One region of the Arthrobacter sp. 9E16 genome, then DNA from elsewhere that is predicted to be linked to it. Evidence: riboswitches for the same ligand, from Rfam matches in the RefSeq annotation. Region 1 holds a riboswitch; the other holds the start of a gene.

Evidence for each region. Region 1 has a riboswitch for cyclic di-AMP ahead of CXR00_RS17045 (NlpC/P60 family protein). Riboswitches for the same ligand answer to the same signal wherever they lie in the genome.
Region 2: linked by a shared signal. The riboswitch ahead of CXR00_RS10175 (LysM peptidoglycan-binding domain-containing protein) and the one ahead of CXR00_RS17045 (NlpC/P60 family protein) in region 1 are both predicted to bind cyclic di-AMP.

Annotation. Positions count from the first base shown of each region.
Region 1 covers NZ_PJIU01000005.1:74,056-78,458, reverse strand. The annotation lists gene CXR00_RS17050 (NlpC/P60 family protein) at 199-1,044, opposite strand; gene CXR00_RS17045 (NlpC/P60 family protein) at 1,077-1,913, opposite strand; cyclic di-AMP (ydaO/yuaA leader) riboswitch at 1,917-2,103, opposite strand; gene CXR00_RS17040 (M23 family metallopeptidase) at 2,199-2,969, opposite strand; cyclic di-AMP (ydaO/yuaA leader) riboswitch at 2,972-3,185, opposite strand; gene CXR00_RS17035 (metal-dependent transcriptional regulator) at 3,251-3,949, opposite strand; gene serC (phosphoserine transaminase) at 4,179-4,403, shown strand, end outside.
Region 2 covers NZ_PJIU01000002.1:750,450-754,852, forward strand. The annotation lists gene CXR00_RS10160 (histidine kinase) at 1-424, shown strand, start outside; gene CXR00_RS10165 (response regulator transcription factor) at 412-1,056, shown strand; gene CXR00_RS10170 (hypothetical protein) at 1,269-1,880, shown strand; cyclic di-AMP (ydaO/yuaA leader) riboswitch at 2,117-2,267, shown strand; gene CXR00_RS10175 (LysM peptidoglycan-binding domain-containing protein) at 2,272-3,177, shown strand; gene CXR00_RS10180 (hypothetical protein) at 3,324-3,830, opposite strand; gene CXR00_RS10185 (HAMP domain-containing sensor histidine kinase) at 3,931-4,403, opposite strand, start outside.

The DNA.
Region 1 (4,403 bases):
TGCGGTCCGTCGGCGGGGCCAGACCCGTCGACGGATGAAGGGACTTCGGATGATCTATGGAAAGGGTATGCCCCCATCCGGGTCTTCGCCATTTCCGGCACCAGCCGCAGGTTTAAACGCGTCAAGGGTTCCCCCCGAAGGAGGAACCCTTGACAACTCCGGAGTATCGGAGCGTGCGCAGAGTGTTTTACGGGCCCTCTAGCGGACCCGGATGTACACGCCGCCCGAGCCGAGCTCGGCCGGAGCGACTACCGTGGAGTTTCCGTTGAAGCCGCCGTGGATGGCCTGGCCGTTGCCCACGTAAACAGCAATATGGGCCATACCCATGCCACCGTCTGCGTAGTAGATCAGGTCGCCCGGAACAGCCTGTGAGGCGCTGACGGTGCTGCCCAGGGACAGGTAGCCTGCAGGCCAGTCGTGAAAACTGATTCCTGCAGCAGCCAGTGAGTTGGTAACCAGCATGGTGCAGTCCTGCGACACGCCCAGCTGGGCGTAAGCAGCCGCTGCAATGATGGAAGCCGTACCGGAGGCCGCCGGAGCGCTGTCCTGAACCGGAGCGGGGCTGGCCGAGACGGCAGGCTGCGCACCGTAGCCCGCAGGAGTTGCATCCTGCAGCGGGGCGGCTGCCTGGGACTGCTCTGCCGCGGGCTGCCCTGCCTCGGACTGCCCTGCCTCAGACTGCCCTGCCGGTGTCTGCAGCGCAGTCTGGGACTGCACTGCGATCTCAGGCTGCACTGCTTCAGGAGCCGTAATGACACCGGCAACGGCCGGACGGTCAAAGTTCACGGAAGCAGTGGAAGGAACCGTCAGTTGTGCGGCAGCGGTCAGGTCCAGCGTGCTGGTCTGAACGTCGCGGGCAACATCGGAACCTGTCGCGTTGGCTGCGACACCGGAAGCCAGGACCAGGCCGGATGCGGCAACAACAACAGCCGCCTGCCGTCCCATGGTTCCGGCGTTGGCGGACACTGCCTGGGCAAGTGCACTCAGCGGGGCGGTGCGTTCCACCGGTGCCCGGTGACGGGCACGCTCAGTTGTAGAAGTCATGCGAGTGAAGTCTCCGTTATCTGCAACTGGGCTTAGCTGACGCGGACGAAGCTTGCGCCGCCGAGGTAGGACAGCGGGTGCAGAACGGTGTTCATACCGTCGAAGCCGCCGCTGATTACCTGACCGTTGCCCACGTAGATTGCTACGTGGCCGGAGGTGATGACGAGGTCGCCCGGCTCGGGCGAGCCGACAACAGAGCCGTATGCGAAGAACTGTGCGGGAGCCAGGTCGCCAACCGACTTGCCGACCGAACGCAGTGCATTCTCCACCATGGCGGTGCAGTCCTGGGCAACGCCGATCTGCGAGTAGGCGGAGGCTACCAGGGCCGCGCCAATACCGCTGGCTGCGGGAGCAGGAGCCGAAGCAGCTGCGGGAGCCGGGGTGTTGACGGCCGGAGCCGCTGCCGGTGCCGCGTTGGTGGCGGCCGGGGCTGCGGGCTGGGCCTGAACGGCTACGGCCTGCTGCGCCTGAACGGCGGCAGCCTGCTGGGCCTGAGCTGCCTGCTCCTGGGCTACGGCGGCGGCAGTCGCTGCTGCTTCTTCCGCAGCAACCTGGGCACGGTATTCAGCGCCGGACACAGCGGAGACCGGCTCAATGGTGGCCAGTTCGAAGGGTGCCTGTGCGGAGACCGAAACGGCGCCGGTGGTGGTTACGGCACTGAGCGGCGTGGCCTCGAGTGCCTGACGATCGGTGCTGACGGCTGCCTGGGCGGGAAGACCAGCGGCCAGGACGAGTCCTGAAGCAGCGACGACGACGGCTGCCTGGCGGCCGATGGTTCCCACATTGGAGGTGACGGCCCGGGACAATGCTGAAATTGGGCTCGACTGGACGGTGGCCGCGCGACGGCGGCCGTGAGCTACTGATGACACAAGTTTGCCTCTCCCAATGCCTGCGAGGTGAGCTGTCGGATTCGGATGGGAGTCACCCGGTTGCCGGCTGTGAAGCCTGGCAACTTAACCCCAAGGGCTTCTTGCGAAGCCCGAATTTGGTTCCCCCGCCTCTGCCATGCGATGTTGCGAACGGACCTCGGACAGTGGCAGAGCTCGGCGATCTGTTAGAGGGTGCCCGATCTTTAGGTCGATCAGGCACGAGGATGACCTTACAACAACATTTGGCCAATGTCACGTTCAGGTCACGGAATGGTTATCCTGCGGTCACAGCCAGCCCAGCGGGTCAACAACTTCGCCGTTCACCATGACCTCAAAATGCAGGTGGCAGCCCGTGGAAGCACCGGTGGTACCGCTGGCCCCCACCAGGTCTCCCCGCTCCACGGTGGCTCCCACAGCAACGGCAAGGCTGGACATGTGGTTGTAAGTCGTTTCAACACCGTTACCGTGGTCCACGACCACGCGGTTGCCGCCACCGTAGGCGTGCCAGCCCGAGAAGGTCACGGTCCCGGACGCAGCTGCCGTGACGTCAGTGCCGCAGGCGGCCGAGAAGTCCTGGCCGCGGTGCATCTCGCCCGCGGTGCCCGTGATCGGGCTGACACGGTAGCCGAAGCCCGACGTTTCAACGAGGTCCGCTGCCAGCGGCTTCGCGAGCGTTCCCTTGGCCGCGCCTGCAGAGACCTCCGAACCCGAGGCAACAACCACGTGTCGGAGTTTGGCTTCTGGATCGAATTTGCTGCTGAGCGCGGCGCGTTCAAAGCTGACGGCTGCTTCGGGGTCAGCCGATACCACCGGGGCTTCAACCGCAACAGACTGCAGTTCCTGCACGGGCTCGCTGACGGCGGCGGTGGTGGGGATGGCAACGGTGAGGATCAGGCCGGAGGTTGCCGCCGTGATGGCTACCTTTTGTGCGGTGTCGCCTAGGGTGTGGTTCTTGGTTTCTGCGCGGCGGCGGCCGGAAGTCTGGCCGTTCCGGGGGCGTGGAGCCGGGGCCGGAGCAGACGCGCGGCGCCTGCCCGGGGCAGCATGCTTCGACAAGGTATACCTCTCTCATATGCCTGCGAAGTTAGCTGTCGGATTCGAGTAGAGAAACTCGGCCCCGCACTCACCACCGGCCGCACCACTGGTGCGGCCGCTGTGCTGATGCTGGAGGCTTCACCCCGAGGCAGCCTTGGCTGCCGATTGATGGGTCCTCCGCCCCTGCCTGAAAGTCTGAAATTCCGGGCCAGTGGCAGGGTTCGGCGTAAGGCCCGGATAACGGTGTTATTTCAACGTCAGTAAGTCACTATAGGTTAAGGAAGCCAAAAGAGACCATTCCGTTATCCAGCGGTGGAAACAAACACGTGGTTGGCTACCTCTGGAGGAAGCTCGAGTGCCCCTTCAATTCCTGGTACGCGCACGGAGATGTAGCCGGCCACCGTCTCGGCGGTAAGTTCCGCTCCCGGGCGCAGCCCTGCCTCATCAAGCTGAACGAGCAGCTCGGGTTCCACCTGGACCGGCTCGGCAAGACGAACCAGCTGCAGCTTGGTTCCGGGCTCAGTCGCGGCAACCGCCGCAACCAGGTTGATGACTCCGTGGTGGAAGAGTTCGGCGGCTACTCCGCCAATCTCTTCCAGGCCCGGGATGGGGTTTCCGTACGGCGATTCCGTGGGCCGGCCCAACAATTCGTAAAGGCGCCGCTCCACCCGCTCGCTCATCACGTGTTCCCAGCGGCAGGCTTCATCATGCACATACGCCCAGTCCAAGCCGATCACGTCTGAGAGCAGCCGTTCCGCCAGACGGTGCTTACGCATCACTTCTGTTGCCCGGCGCCGGCCCAGTTCGGTCAGCTCGAGATGCCTGTTCCCGGACACCACCACCAGTCCGTCCCGTTCCATCCGGCCGATTGTCTGGGAAACCGTTGGCCCGGAATGGCGCAGGCGTTCTGCGATCCGCGCCCGGAGCGCAACGATGTTCTCCTCTTCAAGCTCCAGGATGGTCCGCAGATACATCTCAGTGGTATCAATGAGGTCCGTCATGGCAGGGCCGCTCCTATGTATTCGAGGGAAGATCAGGAGAACAACGGCGGGACGCCGCCGCCACAGGTGATTACTGCCAATACGTTACTTCATTGACCCACAGGGCGGATAATTCCAGCAGTGTCCGGCACCTTGCTGAGCGAGTTCACAAATGGCCCGGACACGGCACGGTGGGGCAGAATAAAAGGGCATATCAGAGCACCCTGCCTACCGCTTGGAGCGATACCCCATGGGCGAAACCGCCGCGCTTACGATTCCCGCCGAACTACTCCCCCGGGACGGGCGGTTCGGTGCCGGCCCCTCCAAGGTGCGCCCGGAACAGATGGAAGCACTGTCCCGCGCCGGCTCAAACCTGCTCGGCACCTCCCACCGCCAGGCACCCGTCCGGAATCTTGTGGGGAGCGTCCGGGAGGGACTCTCCAGCCTTTTTCGCGCACCGGACGGCTACGAGGTG
Region 2 (4,403 bases), on a different contig from region 1:
CCTGGGCGGAGCTGCTTCAGCACTGACCAGCCGCTCTCCCATTCCGTGTTCCCTGGACGTGCACGGCCTGCTGCGCGCTCCTGCGGCTGTGGAATCAGCTGCTTACTTTGTGCTGGCCGAGGCGCTAACCAATGCGGCGAAGCATTCGAATGCGTCGCGAATCGACGTGGTCCTGCGCACGGAGGCCATACCGCGCGAAGATGTACTGGTGATCCGGGTGAGCGACGACGGCGACGGCGGGGCTGCAGTTCCGGCGTATGGTGCAGTGCCCGGCGCCAGCACCGGTCCCGGCCCCGGGGCCGGCAGGGGCACCGGGCTGGCGGGAATTGCCCGCCGGGCCTCCGCTTTTGGCGGCAAGCTGATCCTCAACAGTCCGCAGGGCGGACCAACCGAGCTAAGGGTGGAACTGCCATGCGCCTTCTGATCGCCGAAGATGATGCCCTTCTGCGCGCCGGACTGGAGCTGTTGCTGAAGGGCGAGGGTTTCGAGGTGGTCGGCTCGGCCGACAACGCTGAGGACCTGCTCGCTGCCTTTGAGCCGGGGAGCGCGGACGGGGCGGTCCTCGATGTCCGGATGCCGCCGTCGTTCACTAATGAGGGGCTGCGCGCCGCGCTGGAGATGCGTTCGCGGGTACCGGACTTTCCGGTCCTGGTCCTGTCCTCCTATGTGGAGGACAGATATGCTAGCCGGCTCCTGGCCTCCGGTGCGCAGGGCGTGGGCTACCTGCTGAAGGAACGTGTGGGCAAGGTGGGCGATTTCGTGGACGGCCTGAGGCGTGTCCTGGCCGGCGGAACGGTGATGGACCCGGAAGTCATTGCCCAGCTCTTCAGCCGCCGCGGCACGCAGGACCCGGTGAGGTCGCTGACTCCGCGGGAGTTCCAAGTGCTGGGGCTGGTGGCCGAAGGACTCGGCAACACTGCCATTGCCCAGGCCATTTCCGTTTCCGAAACCGCCGTCAGCAAGCACATCGGCAATATCTTCGCGAAACTCGGTCTTTCTCCGTCCGACAGCGGCCACCGCCGGGTTCTGGCCACATTGGCGTACCTTCGGTCCTAATTGCCTGGGATTTACGGAAAGCATTTGCCGACCCAAGCATTTTTTCTCCTGTGCACCCCGCCTGCACTCTGGACAAACGTGTCATCGGACTGTTCCGCTGATCCTTCCCTCCAGTCCGCTGCTGCACAGCTAACAGGACAGGTAGGCTAAAGAGTGCCCCGGTCCCGGTTGATGCATACCCGGTCCGGCAAGATGACGAGGAAGAGATGAATATGCCAGAGCTTCAAGGGAACGATCCCGACAGTATTCGCCAAGAATTCGGTTACCTCACCGTCGCGGAAATCCTGCAGCTCTGTGCCACCCAGAAGATCCTGGACCCTTCATCCACACTGATTTCCCGCAAAGCACAGCTGGGCGAGGGTAATGTGTTTTATCCCGGAACCGTTATTGCCGTCGACGAACAGAGTTTCTGCGTCATTGGAGACCGGAACATCTTCTATCCGGGCACTTTCCTGTCTGCGGAGGACGGCGGAATGCTTCTGCTTGGCTCCGAAATCACCCTGGGGCCGGGCGGCGTCCAGCTCACGGCGGGCCGGTCGGATGCTGTTGCAGTGGGCGACCGCGCCCGGCTCACCCACGGTGCCGTCGTGACGGGAAGGTCAGTGCTTGGCTCCGGATCGCAGATCGTTGGCGCCGTCCGTGCAGAGTCAGTGGTGCTGGCCGACGGCGGGGACCATGCCTCGCTGCCGGCCGAGAAGCGCGGTTCAGTGCTGAAGGGTTCCGGTGTGGCCCGCGGGCTCCGGCTTGCACCCGGTGACCTGGTGCACGGATTCGGGGAGTTGACCTCCGCCACGCTCGAGCGCCAGACGGATTCACCCGCCTAACGCTCCCCTGCGGGCTGATCGCGGGGATCCGCCCGCTCGCCCTATCCCCCGGTTTCCGGGGGCTCGGCGGCCTATTGTGCCACCGACCACCCATACCACACAGCGGCGCCACTCACACGCCTGTGCGACCTTCGTTACTAAATAGTTATCTTCCCGTAATCCGCTTGTACTGTTGATGCCAAGCCGTTACCTGAAACGGCGCCCTTGACTTGTTACCTAGCTCTGCCGCTGGTCAAGGTCCACAGATTTCACACTTCGGCAGAGGCGGGGGAACCACTTACGGGTTCCTTGAATCCTTGGGGTTAAGTCAGCCGAGGTTTCTTCGGCGGACCGGATGACTCCCATCCGCATCCGACAGCTCACCTCGCAGGTATCGGGAGAGGTAACTCTAATGTTGAACAATACTCGTGGACGCCACCGTGCCGGAAATATCGGACTGTTGGCCGCAATCGCAAACACCGCAAGCAGCAAGGCCCGCACCGTGGGCAGCGCCGCTGCAGTCATGGCGGCAGGCTCCGGCCTGGTGCTGAGCATGGCCGGCCCCGCCTCGGCAGGCGTCATCGCCAACGACTCAACCGAGTCTTACAGCGCTCCTGCGGCTGTCGCCGCACCCGTGGAAACTCCGGCACCCGCCGCAGTCTCCACCGCGTCAACTCACGTTGTCCAGTCGGGCGACACCCTGAGTGCAATTTCAGCCACCTACGGCGTCAGCCTGGACAACGTCCTGGCCCTGAACGGCCTTTCGCTGGAATCCATCATCTACCCCGGTGACGTCATCACGTATGCCGGAGGCGCTGTTGCTGAGGTAGCTGAAGCTGCCTACGCCGCACCCGCCGAAGCTGCCTACGCCGCACCGGCTGAGGCCGCCTACACCGCACCGGCTGAAGCCAGCCCGGCCGCAGCCGACTTCAGCACCTTCAGCACCCCGGCGTCCTCCGTGACCCCGGCTGCTTCCACGGGTGCAGCTGTCACCGGCACGAACTCCATCATGCTGAACTCCGCCTACGCCCAGATGGGCGCCGCCCAGGACTGCACCGTCCTGGTGGAGGTTGCCCTCCGGGCAGCCGGCCACTCGGTGGGCGACCTGGCACCGGCACAGCTGGCTGCTTACGGAACCCCGGTTTCTGACCCCCAGCCCGGCGACATCATCTACTACGCCGACGGCGGCATGGGCCTTGCCCACATCGCCATCTACGTTGGTGACGGCCAGGCCATCCACAGCGGATGGAACGGCAACCAGACTGTCCAGCAGAGCGCCAACGTCGGTTCCGGCGCTGTCTACTACCGCGTAGCGTAATCACGCAGCAGTAGCTCCTAATGGGGCGCAGGAAGCGAACGGACCTGCGCCTCGATAAAGGTAAGAGAACGCCCGGCCAAGTGGCCGGGCGTTCTCTTTTTGGTTAGGGCACGCACCCGGTTGGGGTGCGCCGGTGGACTGAAAAGTCAGGCCGCGGGCTCGTTCTCAGTGTTTTCGTTTTCATCGTTCCCACCGTCTTCATGGTGGTCACCATCGCTGTGTCGGTCCCTGGCCGGGCGGTCTTCATCCGGGGTGCCATCGTCGAACTTGCCATCGTGATGGCGCCCGGCGTGCCCGCGTTCCGGTGCATCCTCTGTGGTGCCGTCGTCGGTGGTTCCGTCGTCGGTGCCTTCCTCGACACCCTTCTTGTCTCCGTTCCCCGGCTCCTGTCCGTCGCCCTGGGCTTCACTGTCGTCGCCACGCATCTTGTGGTCACCGTCAGGCATACCCTTTTCCGGCTTGGAATCAGAGTCTTGGTCCGTGTCCGGGTCCTGCTGGTTTTCCTGCTGTTCGGTCACTGACGCCTGTTCCTGGTCAACGCTGTTGTCACCAGTGGCCAGTCCGGCAAAGAAGGCACCAGCCAGCAGTGCCAGACCTCCCACGACACCAAGAATCCAGCCGAGCGGGCCCCTGACCTTGTCCCGGAAAGCCATTGTGTTTACTCACCTCCAATAGTGGTTTACCTACACAACTATTTTCGGAGCTGATTCTTCGAGGATTCTTAGACTTCCACGGCTCTCGGGTTTCTGCTGCTCAGAACGGGGAATGCTCCCGGGCTGCCGGAAGCCGCACTTCCAGCACACCTCCGGACCCATTCACCGCCGGCAGGGCCCGGACGCTGCCGCCGTACCGTGCCGCAATTTCCGCCACGAGGGCCAGTCCCAGACCGTAATGCCGTGGTCCCGGCGCTTCTTCTGCCCTGTCGCGGGCCGAGGCAAACCGTTCGAAGGCGTGCCGGCTGAAACCGGGCGGAAAGCCAGGTCCGTCGTCGGACACACGAATGACCGCTTCTCCGCCGCTTTTTCGAACCGAGAACCGCACCCGTGAACGGGCATAGTCCAAGGCGTTGGCGCCGAGCGCAGTGAACACCCGCTGCAGCGCGAACTGTCCGCCGCGCACCAGCACCTGCGGCTCGGGGGCTTCAAGTTCCAGAGTCAATCCCCGCCGATGAGCCGCGGGTTCCAGGGAGTTGACGGTGGAGCCGGCCAGCGACACCAGGTTTACCT